One region of the Vibrio sp. V30_P3S12P165 genome, then DNA from elsewhere that is predicted to be linked to it. Evidence: predicted binding sites of a transcription regulator. Region 1 holds the regulator's gene; each other region holds the start of a gene.
The links. The regulator CRP, encoded in region 1, controls carbon source genes, mostly activating them, when cyclic AMP is high. The targets are predictions, from matches to a motif close to TGTGANNNNNNTCACA.
Positions count from the first base shown of each region.

Region 1 (5,376 bases):
GCGATCTGACCGATTACTATAAATGGCTCACTGATCAACAAAAAGCTGCACGTAAAGAAGCACAAGTAGCTCAACCCAATAAAGACAGCAGCAATAGTGCGGCCGCCAAAAAAGAACAAAAGCGTCGAGAAGCCGATTTTCGTAAGCAAACGGCACCAATTCGCAAAAAACTGACACAGCTCGAAGAAAAAATGGATACGTTGAATGCAATTTTAGCTCAAATGGAATTCACGTTATCTGATACCACCTTATATGACGCGGAAAATAAGGCTAAACTGACAGAGGTACTCGCCACACAAGCCAGTAGTAAATCTGAATTAGAATCGGTTGAAAGCGAATGGATGAGCGAACAAGAAAACCTCGAACAGATGGAACAGGAATTCAACAGTCAATGAATGATATGCACGCCACGTCTTTACTGACCCTGGAAAGCCTATGGCAATTCAGTTTACGCTATTACAGTGTTCGAGAAGTCAAAGAGGCGTGCTTATGCTTGCAAAATCAGTTTCATGGCAATGTAAATTTACTATTGTTGCTCAAATGGTTAGATGAGAAACAACTGACCTTCCCTGAATCGGCTTGGGCAACAATTGCCAGCGCATTAGCGCAAACTGAAGATCTTATCGAACATTACCGAGAACTGCGTCGTAAGCTAAAGTCTCACCTACCCGATACACTATATCGCGAAGCCCTACAATTTGAATTGCAGATAGAAAAACAGCAGCAAGCCGATCTCATCGCCTGTATTCATCAGCTCCCAATGACCACATCAAGCGAGATACCCCTCACTACAAACTACTGTCAGCAGCTAGGAGCATCACATTTGAGCCAACGATTCTCGTCCCCCGTCAACATCGGCTAAAGCAAAGCAAGCCGAACATCATGGTTCTCGTTAGGAAGGGCATATGACTTCGGTGTATACTGGCGCGATAAATTATGAGTTAGGGTCAAATAATGCATCCATTCGTTGCCGCCAGCGGTTTACAAAACCCACACTTACAAACACTGCTCCCCCGTTTCATTCGCAAAAAGGCACGGTTTGAACCCACGTGGCAAACGCTCGATACCCCCGATGGTGATTTTCTCGATCTCGCTTGGAGTGAAGCGCCGGGCACAAAAAAGGCGCAAAGCAAACCTATTTTTATTCTATTCCACGGTTTGGAAGGCTCTTTTTATAGCCCTTATGCCAATGGATTAATGGATGCCTTTGCCAAACAGGGCTGGCTTTCGGTCATGATGCATTTTCGCGGCTGTAGTGGTAAACCGAATCACTTAGCTCGTGCTTATCATTCTGGAGAAACTGCAGATGCCCGCTGGGTACTTGAATATTTACGCCAACAATTTCCCCAACAACCGATTATCGCTACCGGAGTATCCTTAGGCGGTAATATGTTGATCAATTACCTTGCGGATTATCAAACGGATCCCATTGTTACCGCTGCCACGGCCATTTCAGCTCCTTTGGACTTAGCCGCTTGCTCACAACGTATTGAACAAGGTTTTTCCAAACTCTATTGTCGTTATTTGCTCTCATCATTAAAACGCAACGCGTTGAAAAAGCATCGCTTACTCCAAGACACACTCGGACTTTCAGAAAACGGTATTCAACGAATCACAAAACTGTATGACTTTGATCAGCTCATTACCGCCCCACTGCATGGTTTTAAAAATGCGCATGATTACTATCAACGCTGTTCTGGTATGCAGCGATTGAAAGAAATCCGCACCCCAACCCAGATCATCCATGCCAAAGATGACCCATTTATGACCGATGCCGTCATTCCTAAATTTTCGCTGCCCGACAATATAGATTATCGACTATTTACCAATGGTGGCCATGTCGGATTTATCTCCGGCACCCTCACACAACCGGAGCTTTGGTTAGAAAAAGCCCTCCCCGACTACTACGCAGGGCTGTAAGCCTTTTCATTCGCCTGACCACAAAGCTCGCTGTTTATCACTTTTATCATTCTAAAACGGTGGCTCACCGATTGATCTTCGAACATAAAATAAATTGAGGTATTTATGATCGTACCTTGGCAACAGATCGCCAATGAAACCTTAGAGAATTTAATCCGAGAATTTGTATTAAGAGAAGGGACAGACTACGGTGAAACAGAGGTGAGCTTGCAAGATAAAATCGAGCAAGTAAAGCACCAACTGGAAACAGGAGAAGCGGTGATCGTCTATTCAGAATTACATGAAACGATCGATATCAAAAGTAAAATTCGCTAATTGAGTGTGAATCTGCCATTTTCTGCGGCGAATTTTCCATGATATAGTGAAAACTAACAACACGGTCGCTGTGACCTGTTGAGGATTTATAGACAAGGTTTGTCATGTCAGCAAAATACCCTATTATTGCCGTCACTGGCTCTTCAGGCGCAGGAACCACCACGACATCAGAAGCATTTCGGAAAATGTTCAATATGATGAACATTAAACCCGCTTGGGTCGAAGGAGACAGTTTTCATCGTTTTACCCGCCCAGAAATGGATATTGAAATTCGAAAAGCGCGTGAACAAGGTCGCCACATCAGTTATTTTGGCCCACAAGCGAATGATTTTCCCGCGCTACAAGAATTTTTTCGGGAATATGGTAAATCAGGTACGGGTCAAATTCGCCGTTACCTGCATACGTTTGATGAAGCCGTTCCCTATAATCAAATGCCCGGTACCTTTACCCCGTGGCAACAGCTGCCTGAAGATACTGATGTATTGTTTTATGAAGGACTTCATGGCGGAGTTGTCGATGGCGAAATCAATGTTGCGCAGCATGTTGACTTTTTGATAGGCATGGTACCGATTGTCAATTTAGAATGGATTCAAAAATACGTTCGAGATACCCGTGATAGAGGTCATTCGCGAGAAGCGGTCATGGACTCCATCGTTCGCTCAATGGATGATTACCTTAATTACATCACGCCACAATTTTCTCGCACGCACATTAACTTTCAACGTGTTCCAACGGTTGACACTTCTAATCCACTGAACGCCAAAGGCATTCCTAGCTTAGATGAAAGTTTTGTGGTGATTCGACTGCGAGGGATCAAGAATGTCGATTATCCTTATCTATTAGCGATGATAGACGGTTCATTTATGTCTCGCCACAACACCATCGTTGTCCCCGGTGGAAAAATGAGCTTTACCATGGAGTTAATCGTTCGACCACTACTGCAACAGTTGATTGAATCGGGCAAAATTGGTTAATCATTCCGTGCTAATGACGATTACTTTTCATACCGTGATCATGTGCACACTTTTGCTTAGATTATCCGTACTTTGATACGATTAAAATCAAGAAATCGCCTGAGAAAAAGGATACTATTCCATACCGAACACAAGATAGCTTGCAGCAATTAGGAAGTCCTCTTATTCTAGTTAACCCATTAAGGCTTCGCTAAAATATATGGACAGCAGCGAGCATACCCTGCAGAGGAAGTGAGATATTATGGTTCTAGGTAAACCTCAAACCGACCCAACACTAGAGTGGTTTCTTTCACATTGTCATATTCATAAGTACCCTTCTAAAAGCACGCTGATTCATGCGGGCGAAAAGGCAGAAACTTTGTACTACATTGTCAAAGGGTCTGTTGCGGTACTGATTAAAGATGAAGAAGGTAAAGAGATGATTCTTTCTTACCTTAACCAAGGTGATTTCATCGGCGAGCTTGGTTTGTTCGAAGAAGATCAAGAACGTACCGCTTGGGTTCGAGCTAAATCGCCTTGTGAAGTGGCAGAGATCTCATTTAAAAAATTCCGCCAATTGATTCAAGTTAACCCTGATATTCTGATGCGTTTGTCAGGCCAAATGGCCCGTCGTCTGCAAGTCACCAGCCAAAAAGTTGGCGACCTTGCCTTCTTAGACGTGACTGGTCGTATTGCGCAAACGCTTCTCAACCTAGCAAAACAACCTGATGCAATGACTCATCCTGATGGGATGCAAATCAAAATCACTCGTCAGGAAATTGGCCAAATCGTCGGTTGTTCACGTGAAACTGTGGGTCGTATTTTAAAAATGCTGGAAGAGCAAAACTTAATTTCAGCACACGGCAAAACCATTGTCGTTTACGGTACCCGCTAGCGATATTAAATAACAGATGCACAAAGCTACTTTATTCATTTTAAAGTAGCTTTTTATTTGGTCACGACTTTCTATCTGTGCTCTCAAAAATTTTATCGGCAGAAGCGGCAACAAAGCCTTGATAGAGTTGTCCATTTACCATTGGATAACGTTTAGCAAATTCATAAAAACCACCAGGAATCACTTCAACACCTTCGTGAAACGATACTGGCACCTTATCGGCCATGGTCGAGGACTGTTCTAGTAATACTTCTGGGGTTCCTTTCACTTCACCGCCATGTTCGTTAATGGTGAAGCCTGCCTGACGTAAATGGTCATTGACCGCTTTAACCTGATTGAATGCCTTGAGCTGATTCACACTGACCGTAAAGTGATTTGCCCCATAGCCATGAGCCGCTAACCATGCCGCATATTCGCTCTCTTTGGCTAAGATTTGATAATCAGCAAACGAGAGATCCCATAGACGGCCTGCGTAAAGAAAGTCGACATGATCAAAACGAGACGTATCCACTTGAGCCACTAACTTAGCGACTATCGCTTGTAACTCAGCTGAACACGCTTCAACTTTTAATTCACTAATAAACACTTTCGGCTGCTTAGGATCTGAGTGCTCGTAATGCTTAGCGACTAACTTTTTGCTCTCAAACAAATAATCACCACACGCTTGATAACCTAAGGCTAGAAAAGGCTGAGCTAAAGTATTCATGCCCAGCGGTGCGATATTAAAGGTTCGTAAAGCAATATGGTCATTGATTAGCGGAAAACCTTCTTGTAGTAACTGATGCACTTGCTGCGCAGAAGGACAAAGTCGTGTGGTGTAATCAGCCCATAAGGCTTGGAATAATTCATCAACAGTCATAGCGTCTCCTTATTTTTACCCAACCATTTACTCGTTTATAGGATAAGCTCGATCCCAGGCGCTAAAGTCGTGGGCAATTGTGTGCTTTCCCCTTCCATCGAAGCCATAGGATAAGCGCAATAATCTGCCGCATAATACGCACTAGGACGTAAGTTTCCAGAAGCACCGGGGCCACCAAAAGGCGCATCACCACTGGCTCCGGTCAATGGGCGGTTACGGTTGACAATTCCGGCACGAATATGATCGATAAAATAGCGCCACTCTGTATCGTCGGTAGAAATCAGCCCCGCAGACAACCCAAAACGAGTCTGATTCGCAAATGCGACAGCTTGCTCGAACGTCTGATAACGGACCACTTGCAGCAATGGGCCAAAATATTCTTCATCGGGTAAATTATCGATTTCCGTCACATCAAGAATGGCGGGAGTAACAAA
Region 1 covers NZ_WXWH01000055.1:96,016-101,391, forward strand. Annotated here, with positions in the region: gene CAG57_RS11385 (ABC transporter ATP-binding protein) at 1-395, shown strand, start outside; gene CAG57_RS11390 (TIGR02444 family protein) at 392-862, shown strand; gene CAG57_RS11395 (hydrolase) at 955-1,920, shown strand; gene CAG57_RS11400 (YheU family protein) at 2,026-2,235, shown strand; gene CAG57_RS11405 (phosphoribulokinase) at 2,340-3,209, shown strand; gene crp (cAMP-activated global transcriptional regulator CRP) at 3,451-4,083, shown strand; gene CAG57_RS11415 (DUF1338 domain-containing protein) at 4,145-4,942, opposite strand; gene astD (succinylglutamate-semialdehyde dehydrogenase) at 4,978-5,376, opposite strand, start outside.

Region 2 (5,376 bases), on a different contig from region 1:
AGTGGCACCACGAGGAAAAGTAAAAATGCTGCGTTCACTGCCGTCAGTCAGCAAACGTTCATCTTGCTCTCCGGCCGAATCAATATCAAACCCTATCGGTTCAAGTACACCTTCTTGTCGAGGTGTCCCTTGCTTTAGTAATCCAGAATAGCTGGTTACACGCCATGAACGGTCAATCGAAACTTGTAACGTTTCAGCACTAAGCTCTGGTTGTGACACATTGAATGGACTAAAAGGTTCAAGTTGCGGCTCTGGAGGGTCGGTGACCACCACAGAATTAAGCGTCACCTGCTGAGATAGGACGCGAGTCAAGGTAACAATGTCTCCCAGTTGCCCGTTTTGCAATAAATATCCTAGAGCACTTAAATGTACCCCGGTCGGCTCTTTGGTTGAACGTCCATTACGCAGCGGTGCAACGCCAACAAAGCAGCCATAAACGGCGCGAGTTAGCGCGACATAAATAAGGCGCAAATCTTCCGCTAATCGTTCTTTATCAGCTTGCTGTAAGGCGGCATCACTTTTCATCATATCAAGTACGGTTTTACCGCTGGTCAGGTCATGATATTTTCCTTCTTGCGCAACCCGATAGCTCAAGGCAAAAGGTAAAAAAACCAAGTCATATTCAAGCCCTTTCGATTTATGAATGGTGACGATTTGCACCAGGTTTCGCTCTGATTCAAGGCGCAACATCGCATCATCATGGCTACTGCCCGCTTGAGCATCCTCGATCGATTGAGCGAACCAGCGCAATAAACCATGATCACTTTCAAGCATTTGAGTCGCTTGTTGCAGTAACTCACTCAAGTGCATAAAATCGGTCAGTTGTCGCTCACCATGGGTCTCAGCAAGCCAGCGTTCTGCTATATGTCGCTGGCTCAGTACTGAGCGTAACATGGGTAGCACACCACGCTCTTGCCAAAACTTTCGATAATACTTGAATTCATGTTGTACCGTTTCCCACTCATTTTCATCATTATTGAGTAAATCTAACTGAGCGGCATTCAGGGCGAACAGGGGGGAAGCGAGTGCACTGCGTAACGCTTTTTCATCTTCTGGATGTAAAACAGCCAGCAACAAGCGCTGAATATCTGCGGCAACCACACTGCTAAAAACGCTGTCTCGATTTGAAAGATAAACACTGGCAATGCCTTGCTGTGCCAACGCTTGTTGAATTAAACGCCCTTCACTACCAGTACGCACGAGTACCGCAATGTTTGCCGGTTCGATAGCTCGATGTGGCTCAAAATAAGCCTCTCCCTGCTGAGCGGCTGTTAATAGTTTCTGAATCTGACTGGCTGTCGCGTCCGCCATGATTTTTTGGTAGTCTCCTTTACTCACCGGTGCATCAGCCTGCTGATACCAATATGTTAATGCTGGCTGAACTTGCCCTGCTAAAAACCACTGCTTTTGCGACGCTTTCGGGCTAGCCTGTACCGGGTAAAAGGGAATGTCTTTATCATAAATAAAAGGGCTATCTGGCTGAGTAAATAACTGGTTCACCGCTGCCACCATCTGCGCACTAGAACGCCAGTTAGTACCTAATGTGTAATGAGCTGTAACCTGATTTCTTGCGGTAATATAGGTAAAAATATCAGCACCACGAAAGGCATAAATCGCCTGTTTAGGATCACCAATCATAAACCAGCCGCAGGTCGGATGCGCCAAATAGACGTGGCTAAAAATATGGTACTGCAATGGATCAGTGTCTTGGAACTCATCAATCATCGCCACCGGATACAACTGACGAATTCGCTCTGCTAATATTCCTTGTTCATCTTGCGCAAGGGAAGCTGATAATTGGCTCAATAAATCATCAAAAGAGAGCCATTGCTGGCTCGATTTTGCGTTAGATAATAACTGTCGACAAACCGTTATGGCATGAGCCATCAAAGGCCCCTGTAAACCGACCGGTTGAGCAAGAAAAGAGTCAATAGTGACAAATAATGGATGATGAGGTGCATTTCCTTTCGGCGTTTTTTCAATAAGAACCGATTGAGAAAAACGACTCAATACATCGGGAATATCATAAGTGATTGTCGCACTAGCCGCCCAAGAGGAAACGCGCTTAATCCATTCCGGTAACGATTTTTTTGTATAGCTCCGTTTATTCACATCTGAATGGCTAATGATCGTCTCAATGTCTTGTTCAACGGCTCGCCATTGCTGTTTCACCGCTTCTATTTTTGCCAACTGACTCTGATGTAATGCGGCAAGATCGTCACTCATCATGGGGGGAATAAAACAAAGGGCTTCACCACTTAAATATCGGCCAATGCTATCTAGTAAGGCTTGAGGTGAAGGCCATAAACGGCGAATTTCTCCAGCAAGGTTAATCGGAAGTGGGTAAAATTGTCGCCGCCAGTAGTCGGCCACGACTTGCGCTTTTAATTGGCTTTCATCGGTAATAAATTCATGATCAAAACGCATTCCTGATTCAAACGCATTCTGGGTCAACATACGCTGACAAAAACCATGGATGGTATAGATCGCCGCTTGATCCATCTGTCGCTCAGCATTCAATAGAAGCTGAGCAGCAAAAGCATGATCGGTGATCTGTTCAAGTAACGGTTTAACGACCGGATCATGACTACTACCACGGCTAAAAGCGATACGAGCCTCATGAATACGACGACGAATTCGATCTCTTAACTCAGCGGTCGCCGCTTCGGTAAAGGTCACCACTAAAATCTGGTCTACGGTCAACGCTTGGTTGTGCCGAGTCTGCAGAGTGCCGTGTCCTAAAAGTAGTCGCAAATATAACCCGGCAATGGTAAAGGTTTTTCCTGTACCCGCCGAAGCTTCAATTAACCTTGCTCCATGCAAAGGAAACGTTAAAGTATCTAACGGGAGCGGGACAATAGTGTCGATATTACTCATCATTTACTCTGCTACTCTGCTTTGAGATATCTATGAATACGAATGTGATCTGGATTGAATTCTTCTATCTGATCAAGCTGAAACGCCTGAGTACCGAAAGATATGAGAGCTGACTCACGGTGCAGTGCATAGCAACCGATTACACTGCGCCGCATTAATGGAGTACAGCTAACAACTTCTCAACCATTCTGGTCCCTCTGACCTGTGGCCGTACAGCAAACGCCCTACACTAATAATGATTTACTGGCGGCCACCTTACTCTTTTTGATCCGCGCTATCTTGCCACGATAACCTTGCTGGTTGAATCACCAAGCTGGCCAATAAGCGCACCTGTTTGGCCAGTTCATCATTCCATTCAGGCCAAATTCGAGCAATGTAATCATTACTTCCTTCACCTGGTGAGGAGTAACTCTCGTTAAAAGTATCTGCCATTTTTTTCAGCGCTTTTTGTTCATCCTCAACCAATTTCCCACGGCTAAATCCGGCTTCCACCGCCGCTAAAGCCGTTTTAGGAAAGTAAGGTAAAGGTGCGGTCATCCCTTGATAATAGAAGGATACTAATTCTGTTAATCGCGTTTGGGCCTCGGTAGGCTCTGCCAAAATTGGGAAACAATAGTGAGTGACTCCCTCTTTACGATCATAACCAATCAGGTGCGTGACAGCTTGATAGCCCATGGCAGCAAAAACTAAGTGATCAAGCCAAGCGGCGAGGAGATCTTGTGCGCGAATCGCTCCGCTACGATAGCGCACCAAACCCGATTGATACACTTGCGTCAGCCACCCCGTTAACCATATCGGTTTATCCACGCCGAATGGATGCAATGTCATGGATATTTCAACATCAGGCTGTGGCTGTTGACATAACGTGTGAATGCAATCGAATAAAGCTTCCGCTTGAACACGATTCGTCTCTAGCTCTAAAGCACCAAAAGCGCCGATTGGCAAACGTCCTTGCGCACGTTGCTGAGCGGCAAACACGTTTAATACTTCTTCCCTTGCCAACGACTGTGGCTGATTAAGTAACGTCGCCAATAACTCATCGCGTAACTGATAACTCGCCAAACCATTTAACGCGAAAGGCTCCTCATCTTTAAGTACATTGAGCGGAGCCTCAAAAGTGACTTTTAATCGGCGCTGAAAAAAATAGCGCACGGGTAAGCGCCAAAAACGTTGCAGTTCAACCCAATCTAACTCAAGAGGATAACTCACTCCCAGCAGATAATCGTCAACTGGCTGGTTAAAAGCTAAACTCGCGGAGCCTTGTCGCAATGCGGCGGGTAACCACTCTTTGGCATAGCTTTTCATTTGCCCCTCAAAAGCCTGCGGACTAAATGGAACCATGGCATGTTGTAGCGTCAATTGAGTTAATAACTTTTCACCCGATTCATCGCTAGGTAAGGTTTCGTCCCCCTGCAAACAGTAGTTTTGCTGGCAATATTCCAATAGTTCACTCACCAGAACTGAAGGTGCTTTGATACTGTTGTCCTGTATTGAGCGACCAACGTAGCTGATATAAAGCCGCTGTTGTGCCGATAAAATTGCCTCTAAAAACAGATAACGATCATCATCACGTCGAGAACGATCACCCGGCCGGATCCGTCGGCGCATCAAATCAAACCCTTCTGCTGGCATGGTACGGGGATAAACACCGTCATTCATACCAAGTAAACAGACTACATTAAAAGGGATAGAACGCATCGGCATTAGGGTACAAAAATTAACTTGACCGGCTAAAAACCGAGGGCTAACACGTATACTTGATAATTGATTGTGCAGATATTGACGAAGGATGGCCGGTGCAATGGCTTGTTGATAACCCGCCTCCTGTAGTGTGTCTTGTAGCACTGCTAAGGTTTCATGGATCGACTGTAAAGCGATTTCAGCGGAAATGTCGACCCAAAAACCATCCGCTAATAATTGTGAAAGGGTCTCGCGCCACTCCGTAATCGATTGAGTTTGGGCTAAACGCCAACGATACTCACTGACCGTTTGGATAAAATGGGCTAACTTACCCGCTAATTCAGCACTCATACCTTGCACTTCATTGTAAGGGGCAAGCGGCATCTCACCCACATCAACAATGCTCGCACGGCTTGACATCGCATAACCGAGTAACATACGTTGAATACCAAACTGCCACGTATTTTGTTCCGTGGCGGGTAAGTCAAACTCTTGCGCCGTTTCACCATTCAACCCCCAGCGAATGCCGCTTTCTTCCACCCAATGCTTAGCAATAGCAAACTCTTCTTCACTGATATCAAAGCGCGCCAATACCGCAGGCGTTTCTAATAGCTCTAACAACTCAGAAGCTAAACAGCGGGACAAGGGCAAAGATACCCACTGCATGAAAGCATGCAGAATCGGGCTTTCTTGAGTACTAGCACGATCAGAAATTGAATAAGGAATAAACCGCTCTCCCGGCGCATTGCCAAACACCGCTTGTATGTATGGGCTATAAGCATCAATATCCGCAACCATTACAATCACATCTCGCGGCTT
Region 2 covers NZ_WXWH01000036.1:31,423-36,798, reverse strand. Annotated here, with positions in the region: gene recB (exodeoxyribonuclease V subunit beta) at 1-2,877, opposite strand, end outside; gene recC (exodeoxyribonuclease V subunit gamma) at 3,133-5,376, opposite strand, start outside.
Region 2: the regulator CRP is predicted to act here: its motif matches at 2,981-2,996, upstream of recB (exodeoxyribonuclease V subunit beta).

Region 3 (5,376 bases), on a different contig from region 1:
ATGCCATCAATGCCTTGATTAATAGCAATGTTAGTATCGGCACTTAACCCTGCATTCAATAACAGCTCAATACGTGTTCCATCTTGGGTAAAGGCTGGTTCAAAAATCGCCTCATTGACCATTTTTGATAGTTGCAGTTCTTCATATGCTAACGCCCGATACTCGGCTACAATCTGCTTTCCTGGTGAAATAAACAGTTTACCGCTGTACCCATCAACAATACCTCTTTTACCATTGATCTGCTTTAGGTTTAGCGAAACCCCCATAATGGCAGGTATACCAAGTGCACGGGATAAAATCGCAGCGTGTGAATTGGCCGCTCCCTCCAACGAGACAACCGCTAATAATTTATCTTTTGGTAATGTGGCCAAAATAGAAGCGGTAAGCTCACGAACAACCAAAATAATCGGTTTCTCGAGCTGCTGCTGCTCATGCTCAGTATTATAGAGAAAATAGAGTAGACGCTGGCCAAGCTCTCGAATATCTTGTGCTCGCTCACGCAAATACGCATCCGACATACGAGCAAACCGATTAGAGTAACTTTCAACGACCTGACGTAGAGCCCAATCTGCTCGGTCTCCTTTTTGGATCTGTGCTTTTAAATCATTGCCCAGCATGGGATCATTGAGTAAATGAGTAAAGAGATCAAAGATGGCTAATGCTTCTTTATTGATATCGTTATCAAGTTTTTTTCTTAATTTACGAAAATCACTCAGTGCACTTTCCATCGCTCGAGTAAGCCAAGCTTGTTCTTTTTCTACATCAAGTGTTGATGCAGGGCAAACATCCACTAACTGTGGTTGAGAATCATCCCACCATAACTCGCCAATCGCCACTCCTGTTGACGCAGGAATACCGCTGATGGCCTGCTGCTTCTTAGCCAGTCGCCAATGCCCTTGTGTTTGAGCATAAGCAACAATTACCGCTAACTGAGCTGCTAACGTGACTAAAAAAGAGACTTCCATCTCACTAAATAAACGGGGAGATTTTTGCTGAACCACCAGCACCCCGAGCACTTGCTTACGATAGATAATCGGAGTGCCAAGGAAGGAATGGTAAACCTCTTCTCCTAATTGCTCAAAATATTTGAAGTTGGGATGCTGAGAAGCTTTGGCAAGGTTAATCGGCTCAGCTGTTCGCTTCACTAATCCCACCAATCCTTCGTCAAAACCGATATGAATTTTATCGCCTTTAAACTTCAAGCCTTGGGTCGCCATCAGCTCTAGGCGTCCCATTTCTTCATTAACTAAGTAGACGGTACAACATTCAGTCGCCATGGCACTGCATGTTTGTTTGACAAAAATATCCAACGCTTGATAAACGTCTTCAACTTTTGACACTTGTTCAACTATGTCCCTTAGCTGAGAAAGCATACTTATCCTCTTCGGTTTTTGCGCCTGCCTTTTATTTTCCGCTCTTTAAAAGGCATCGCTAAGGAGGCAAACTCTTTCATCGCGCGTCGATAAACATCACGCTTAAAAGACACGACTTGCCGAACTGGGTACCAATAACTAACCCAGCGCCAACCATCAAATTCAGGGGTACTTCCACGTTGCATGTTAATTTTTGACTCATCACATTCAATACGCAGTAAGAACCATTTCTGTTTTTGTCCAATACAGACAGGTTGAGAGTCCCATCGTACCAAGCGTTTTGGTAGTTTATATCTTAACCAATGACGGCTGGTCGCAATGATTTTGACATCTTTTTTGGTTAACCCAACCTCTTCGTAAAGCTCCCGAAACATCGCTTGTTCGGGAGACTCACCCTCATCAATGCCTCCCTGTGGGAATTGCCATGAGTGCTGTCCATATCGTTTCGCCCAGAATACCTGACCATGGTTGTTACATATCACAATACCTACATTGAGCCGGTAACCATCGCCATCTATCACTGGCAAACCTCTAGTAAAATCTTAATGATGCTGATTTTTCCACATATCCCCAACAGGAGCAAACGAACTCGTGTGATTCATGCGATATTTATGACTAAGGAAGACTAAAGGGTACTCTTTTTATCCTTCCAAATAGTTATCAACAAAAGAATGAGACTTTGAGCACATTTATTCACGTTTTCTGTGAATAACCATGTGCAGAAATAAGTGAACAAAATAAAATCGCTTTTTTTTCCATTTTTACATCCATAAAAAGTTGAGAAAATAAAAAACTAATTAATTTAATATCAAACAGTTAAATTAAACCACCCACGATACACACGTTAATGATTTGCCAAGATCATAAAAAAAACACAAATGTTCAAAGATCAACCAACCCTACGGTTATCCACACAGACACGCTGTAACAACGCATAAAATGGAAAAGATTATTGAAAAGAGGCCTTCTAAAGCCCTGTATATCTATCCACACTAGTCCAATCATTTATTCCCTTGATTATCCTGTGGATAACCCAAGCACAACGCTTTTCTTTGCTTTGAATAAATCATCAATACGATCCTTTTTAGGATCGTTTTTGTTATAATCGATATTTTTAGTTGTCAAGAATCCCATGAAACCTGAACCTAAGAGTGAACAAGAACTACTCGATAGAGCGCAACACATCGCGGGGCTGACATTTGCTGAATTAGCTCAACAAGCAATGATGGAAGTTCCACTTGATCTTAAAAAAGATAAGGGTTGGGTCGGTCAGTTATTAGAATGGCATTTAGGGGCAAGCGCGGGCAGTAAGCCTCAACAAGACTTTGCTAAATTAGGTATTGAGCTAAAAAGTATTCCGATTAGTTATACAGGAAAGCCCTTAGAAACCACGTTTGTCTGCGTTGCACCACTAACAGGTATCCAAGGATTAACGTGGGAAAATAGCCATGTGCGACATAAATTATCACGCGTTTTATGGATGCCGGTACAAGGAGAACGAGAAATTCCTTTGCCTGAACGACGTGTTGGATCGCCCTTAATCTGGAGCCCTTCGGCAGAGGAAGAAGCGCTGTTAAAAGCAGATTGGGAAGAATTAATGGAATTGATCGTGCTTGGGCAAATATCACAAATTACAGCCAAGCATGGACAAGTCTTACAGCTGCGTCCGAAAGCCGCTCACGGGCGTGTCAAAACAGAAGCTTATGGTGTCAATGGCCGTCCCATTCGAACCCTACCACGAGGGTTTTATTTACGAACTCAGTTCACAGCGAAATTACTAGCGCATTATTATGCTCTCCCCTGTTAGCCTTTATCTGGTTAATTCAAGTTTTTTCAGCTCTTGCATCAGGTGACCAACCACAAGATCTCGCTAAAATTTATTTTCACTAGAAGTGAGGTTCGCTTATAGTAACATTCTTGTAGCAAATCACTGACGTTGTACGAAAGCGATAGGCTTTTTCATCGCAACAAGGAAGTACTATGCAATATACCAAACTGCCACATTCCACCTTAGAAATCAGTAAAATTGGCTTAGGTACCATGACATTCGGTGAACAAAACAGTCAAGCCGATGCTTTTCAACAGCTTGATTACGCACTGGAACGTGGAGTCAACTTTATTGATACCGCTGAAATGTATCCAGTACCACCCAATGCTAAAACCCAGGGTAAAACTGAGCAATATATTGGTAACTGGATAGAAAAATCGGGTAAACGAGAAAAAATCGTCCTCGCGACCAAAATTGCTGGCCCTCGTAATGTTGACTACATCCGCGATAAAATGGCTCTCGATCACCGAAATATTCATCAAGCCATTGATGAGAGTTTACGGCGTCTAAAAACCGATTATATCGATCTTTATCAATTACACTGGCCACAACGGCAAACAAATAATTTTGGTCAACTGAACTACTCATACCCAGATACACAAGAAGAAGTTACGTTACTTGAGACATTAGAAGCGCTAAATCATCTCATTCGTCTGGGAAAAGTTCGTTATATTGGCGTTTCAAATGAAACGCCTTGGGGGTTAATGACTTATCTGCGTTTAGCTGAAAAACATGAACTCCCTAGAATGGTTTCGATTCAAAACCCCTATAACCTACTTAATCGTAGCTTTGAAATTGGTCTTTCCGAAATTAGTCATTTTGAAGGTGTTAAGTTGCTTGCTTATTCCCCTATGGCATTTGGCGTGTTAAGCGGTAAATATTTGCATAATGCTCGCCCACGCGGGGCGCGATGTACTTTATTTGAACGTTTTCAGCGTTACTTCACTCCACAAGGTATCGAAGCGACTCAAGCTTATGTCAATCTCGCTCAGGAATTTGGCTTAAATCCCGCACAAATGGCACTAGCTTTCGTCAACCAACAGCCGTTCGTCGCGAGTAATATTATTGGAGCCACTCAGTTATCTCAGCTAGAAAGTAATATTGATAGCGTAGAGATCACATTGGGTGATGAATTACTCTCCGAAATAACTAAAATCGCGACACTGTATTCAAACCCTTGCCCATAACAATATCCCGCAGAGTGAATTTAGCGATTCGCTCTGCTGATCTGCGGTTAGAACCTCTGTTGACCGGCGGTTAGAACATCGTCTCATGTTACAATCGTCTCATGTTACAATCGTCTCAGGTTATAATCGTCTCTGGCAATAAATGGTGCTTGTTAAGTAAACGGTACATTGTTGCTCGCGATATCCCCAATTCTTTTGCTGCATTGGATACTTGCCCAGCATGCGACTCTAATACTTGCAGTAACGCCTCGCGCTCCGAACGTTCTCGGATACTTTTCAACGTGCGTTTACTTTCAATACGTTTGGGTAGATCCAAGTGACATTGATCGAGCATGACCGTATCAGACATCAATACCACTCGTTTAATTTGATTCATTAGCTCTCGGACATTTCCCGGCCAGTGATAACGAGCCAGCAGATGTAAAGCATCCTCAGAAAAACTACGGGCTTGTGCGTTATATTCTTTGGCATACTCTTTTAAGAAATGGTTCGCCAATAATTCAACATCTCCGGCTCTATCTTTTAGGCTAGGCACCTGAATTCTCAGCACATTAATATAATGGTACAGCTCTTCATTAAAATCACCATCAATTAACGCCTTTTCAATATCCATAGAATGTGCAGCTAATATCCGTACATCGACTTGTTGAAAGCCTTGCGGTGTACTGACTTTTCCTTCTTGTAAAAAACGCAGCAAGTTCCATTGTTGATTCTTTGGCAGAGCAAGAATGTCATTAAGCAATAAAGTGCCGCCATGCGCTTGTAGCAGTAAAGCCGGAGTGGTTGCTGAGCGAGCGCTCCCAAACAGCTCCTGTTCAAATCTTTGTTCGGCCATCGCGCGACAATTGATGGTAATAAATGGCTTTTGTGAGCGAGCGGAGGTTTTGTGAATCGCTTTAGCTACGCTCTCTTTTCCTGTTCCGCTTTCTCCTGAGATCAAAATGCTGACATCAGTTGGTGCAATCCGTTTAATTTGATCGCGTAAGCG
Region 3 covers NZ_WXWH01000015.1:37,706-43,081, forward strand. Annotated here, with positions in the region: gene ptsP (phosphoenolpyruvate--protein phosphotransferase) at 1-1,373, opposite strand, end outside; gene rppH (RNA pyrophosphohydrolase) at 1,376-1,894, opposite strand; gene mutH (DNA mismatch repair endonuclease MutH) at 2,506-3,180, shown strand; gene CAG57_RS03270 (NADP(H)-dependent aldo-keto reductase) at 3,354-4,388, shown strand; gene vpsR (cyclic-di-GMP-binding transcriptional regulator VpsR) at 4,504-5,376, opposite strand, start outside.
Region 3: the regulator CRP is predicted to act here: its motif matches at 2,046-2,061, upstream of rppH (RNA pyrophosphohydrolase).

Region 4 (5,376 bases), on a different contig from region 1:
CCGCTCAATGTTGAAGCACAAATCACAAAATTAAATGTGCCACCAGCAATCGCTAACCTTTCTGCCTCGTTTGGGGCCACGATTGGTCAAAATGGTTGCGCAGGGATTTATCCGGCTATGCTTGCCGTGATGGTCGCCCCCACAATGGGGATTAACCCACTCGATATCCATTTTGTACTCTCTTTAATTGCGATGATTACCATCAGTTCCTTCGGTATCGCAGGTATTGGCGGTGGTGCAACCTTTGCTGCACTGATTGTACTACCAGCAATGGGATTACCTGTCACGATTGCTGCGCTATTAATTTCGATAGAACCTTTAATTGATATGGCGCGTACCGCATTGAACGTTTCAGGCTCGATGACCGCGGGGACGATAACCAGCCGCTTAATGAATCAAGTTCATGAGCCACAAGTGGAGCAACAGCAAGCTTAAGTCGTTAACGTCTCGCATACTCACCGCCAACCTCACTCTCAGGTTGGCGTTTTCTTTTGACCAAACTTATGTTTCTTTTCACCAAACTTATGTAGGTCAGCGAGTCCAATCATTGCCATGTCTTAAGCGGAATGTTCTAATACTCATCACCTCCTCTTCGTTACTGGGTCAACCATACATGCAACACCACCAGCCCACATTCTTCTTTTTTGATTATGAAACTTGGGGAACAAGCCCTGCGAAAGATCGCCCTTGTCAGTTTGCCGGTGTACGTACCGATATGAATTTTAATATTATCGGCGATCCCTTAGTGATTTACTGTCAATTACCCTGTGATTATTTACCGGGCCCAGAAGCGGCGCTAATTACCGGAATTACACCACAAAAAGCGATGGCTGAAGGCATAAGCGAACCTGAATTTATGGCTCGCATTTACGCTGAACTCGCCACCCCTAACACCACGAGTCTCGGTTATAACAGTATCCGTTTTGATGATGAGGTAACGCGCTATACTTGTTATCGCAACTTTTTTGACCCTTATGCTTGGAGCTGGCAAAACGGAAACTCTCGCTGGGATTTACTGGATGTGATGCGGGCATGCCATGCGTTACGTCCAGAAGGAATCAACTGGCCAAAAAATGAAGAGGGGTTTACCAGTTTTAAATTAGAACATTTATCAAAAGAAAATGGCATTGAGCATGAGAATGCACATGATGCGATGAGTGATGTGATAGCGACCATTGAACTTGCCAAAAAAATCAAAACCGCACAACCTAAGCTATTTGATTACTTTTTATCAATGCGTCATAAGCGTAAGCTGATTGATCTGGTTGATATTGTCAATATGACCCCCTTAATGCATGTTTCTGGCATGTTGGGGCGAGAATGCCAATACACCAGTTGGGTGGTTCCGATAGCCTGGCATCCAACCAACCAAAACGCCGTGATTGTGGTCGATTTAGCTAAAAATCCAGAACCACTTCTGACGCTAACCGCTGAGCAATTACATCAACGCCTTTACACAAAACGAGAAGCATTAGCCGCCGATGAATTACCGGTTCCCATCAAACTCGTTCATCTCAATAAGTGTCCCATTTTGGCCCCAGCGAAAACCTTAACCGCGGATAATGCGGCGGTGATTGGCATTGATCGAAAACAATGCTTAGCGAACCTCAGCTTACTTCGTCAACATCCTGACATTCGAGAAAAATTGGTCTCCCTCTTTGCCATTGAACGAGAATTCCCTGCTAATTCCGATGTTGATAGCCAATTATATGATGGGTTCTTTTCTCCCACGGATAAAGCAGCCATGGAGATTATTCGCTCAAGTCACCCGGAATTACTAGGTAGCTTAGACATTGAGTTTAGCGACCAACGGATTGCTCCACTACTTTTTCGCTATCGCGCCCGCCATTATCCGTGGACACTCAGTGACACCGAGCAGCGCCGCTGGGCTGATCACTGCCGCGATTACTTTGAAACACGATTACCAGACTATATGCTTAATTTAGAAAACTTAGTGCAAGAGCACCAAAGTGATGAGAAAAAAATGGCCATTCTTAAATCCGTGTATCGCTATGTAGAATCGCTCGCTTGCTAACCCACTTTATTAATAATGAAATTCACCATGAAGACTATCAATCACTACCTCAAATTAACCGCTCAATATTTGGTTTCTATGGGGTTAATCTTTCTCTGCCTATGGGCTGGGATCACGTTACAACATTGGTTGGGAATCGCCATTCCCGGTAGTATCATCGGCTTACTCATTTTATTTGCCTTATTAGCCAGTGGATTAGTACCGGTCGACTGGGTAAGGCCCAGTGCTCATCTTTTTATCCGCTACATGATCTTACTCTTTGTTCCGATTAGCGTTGGTTTAATGGTTCACTTTGATGTCTTAATCAATAACCTTTGGCCGATCCTTGCAAGTGCGATTGGAGGCAGCGTGATTGTATTGGTTTCGCTTGGTTTTGTATTAGACCGATCACTTAAAAAAGGAGAGAAATAATGTGGTTAATTGTCACATTAATCGTTTTTTTCTTTGCCCGTTGGATAGCACAAAAGTGTAAGACCCCTTTAGCTAACCCACTATTAATCTGCATCGCTATTTTGATTCCCAGTTTAATCTACCTTCAGGTTCCTTTTGAAACCTATTACGCCGACAACCACTGGATCAGCGATCTGCTACAACCCGCCGTGGTTGCCTTAGCCTATCCCTTATACGAACAACTCCCGCAAATTCGTTCAAATTGGCGTATTATCATGTTGGCCTGCGGGGTCGGTAGTATTATGTCTATGTTGACCGCCAGCTTTATTGCCTTATCGATGCAAGCAGACACATCGTTAGTCGCAGCTTTAATGGGAAAATCGGTCACCACACCGATCGGCATGGAGGTTGCGAAAAACTTAGGAGGTGAACCCGCTATCGCAGCGATTCTTGTACTGCTGGTCGGCCTTTTTGGTGCTATCGTCGCCTACCCTATTTATAACTTACTTAACATTACTCACCCTATAGCCAGAGGTTTAACCACAGGCACGGTTTCTCATGCATTAGGTACAGCCTCCTGCGCGGAAAAAGATGCGCGAGATGCCGCCTTTAGCTCTCTCGCCCTCGTTGTTTGTGGCATTATTACCTCCATACTTGCGCCAACATTGTTTGCATTTAGTGTGTGGCTTATCTATGGGAATCCCCTTCCTACTTGAAGCTGCAGCGGTGTTGGCTACCTTCATTCAGCCCAATCACCATTCGTTCACCCAAATCACATCGTTTGCCTATGTTCATGGGGATGATGAGAGCCATCCGTGGCTCTCACCAAAAGCCAGCCTACGGCTGTTCAAATTTGTTCCAAACAAATTTATCACTCACTTGCCGCCTATCTGCATCGAGTCGTTTGGGTATGGTTAACTCTCGCAGTTCAAGGAGAGCGATTGCGCCATGTGTGACATCACTCTAATTATGAAACATTAAACATCATTACATAATTATAAGTGATGTAGATCTCAGTAAGTAACGGTCAATTGACTAGAATGAAGTTCAAAAAACGGATAAGGATAAACTATGAATCGCCGTATTGAACAAGCATTGTTACAACTGCCCGCTGCCGTGAACGCGTATCTCTCACCAATCGTGCTTAGTGAAGCGTTCGATGCAACGCTGTCAGCCGAACAATTTAACCAGCTACTTGCGCTTTCACAGCTCAATGATGCTGAATTAAGGGTTGCGTTGCTGCCTGTAGCTGCTGCCTATGCTTATGTTCCTATTTCTCAGTTTTATGTTGGTGCGATTGCACGCGGAGTCAGTGGTCGCCTTTATTTTGGAGCTAATATGGAATGGTCTGGGGTACAGCTCGGCCAAACCATTCATGCAGAACAAGCCGCCATTAGCCATGCTTGGATGAAAGGTGAGCTAGGTATTACCGACATTACGGTCAACTACAGTCCGTGTGGGCATTGCAGACAATTTATGAATGAGTTAAGTACTTCGCAAACATTGACTATTCAACTTCCAGAACGTGAAGGAAAATCGTTGCAGTATTATTTACCAGAATCTTTTGGCCCACGAGATCTCGGCATTGAATCAGGTCTGATGTCAAAGGTAGATCATGGGTTACTCACTGAGACTGATGAGCCTTTACTGCAAACCGCTTTACAAGCTCTCAATCGCAGCCACGCACCCTACACAAATAACTTAAGTGGTGTAGCATTGCGCACCACGTCAGGGCGAGAATTTAGTGGTGCTTATGCTGAAAATGCGGCATTTAATCCAAGCCTTCCCCCCTTGCAAGTCGCACTAATTCAACTACGCATGGCAAAAGAGGCTTTCGAACACATTTGTGCTGCCGCTTTAATTGAGATGTCACAAGGCACCATCAGCCACTTGGCTGATACCCAAGCAACGTTAGAAGCCATTAACCCAGATATTCCTTTCGCGTATTTATCGCTCTAAAGCGCTATTACCGCTGAACATATACCGCTGAACATAGCGAAACTGCGTGAGCCTTATATCCTTCTTGATCGTGATACAAGGCTCACGTATGAGTCAGCCATCTATGCGTGGCGATGTGAATCTTGATCACCGCCCTAGCACCTTATCTCTTTCTTTACCCCTAACCTTTCTTCCAAACTAAATATAAAACAAACAAACCACCGACTGCAGCGGTAATAATCCCAACTGGCAATTCTTGTGGTGCTAATAATGTTCGGCTAAGCACATCACCAAGACTCATCATTACCGCCCCCCAAAGTGCGATAAGCGGTAGAGAACGTCGGTGCGTCATCCCCGAAAAGGGTCTGATCAAATGTGGAACCATTAAGCCGATAAACCCAACTACACCAGTTATTGCAACAATCGCAGCAGTACAAAATGCGCAACAAATGAATATTTCACTGCGTAAACGATGTACATTCATACCAAGTGAGTAAATGGTTTGATCACCAACAAGCAAGGTATCGAGCGCTCTATAGCGTTTGATTGATAGCAATACAACAACAGCAACGCCCATTAAAGGAAAAAGCAAATTATCCCAACGAGCCAGGCCTAGTCCACCCATAGTCCAAAATAGAATTGAACTGGCGGCTCGTTGATCGCCTGAATAAATAAGAAAGCTAGTCAAAGCACCAAATAAAAAAGAGATAGCAAGGCCACATAAAACTAAGTTATCGTTTCCGCGCTTTTTTTGCATCGAAAACAGCATAACCACTGCGACCGCAGAAACTAGCCCCCCACTAAAGGCGGCAATCGGCAAAGACCAAACCCCAAGAGCATCCCCCAATCGCATGATAACAAACACCGCTCCAGCAGATGCGCCAGAGGATAAACCAAATAGAAATGGATCCGCCAAATCATTGCGTGTAGCCGTTTGCAGTAATGCCCCTACAATCGCGAGCCCAATACCTGCAACAATGGCAAGTAGCGCTCGCGGTAAACGCAGATCAAGC
Region 4 covers NZ_WXWH01000037.1:65,553-70,928, forward strand. Annotated here, with positions in the region: gene CAG57_RS08470 (L-cystine transporter) at 1-435, shown strand, start outside; gene sbcB (exodeoxyribonuclease I) at 614-2,035, shown strand; gene CAG57_RS08480 (CidA/LrgA family protein) at 2,063-2,446, shown strand; gene CAG57_RS08485 (LrgB family protein) at 2,446-3,141, shown strand; gene cdd (cytidine deaminase) at 3,497-4,384, shown strand; gene CAG57_RS08495 (FecCD family ABC transporter permease) at 4,545-5,376, opposite strand, start outside.
Region 4: the regulator CRP is predicted to act here: its motif matches at 3,377-3,392, upstream of cdd (cytidine deaminase).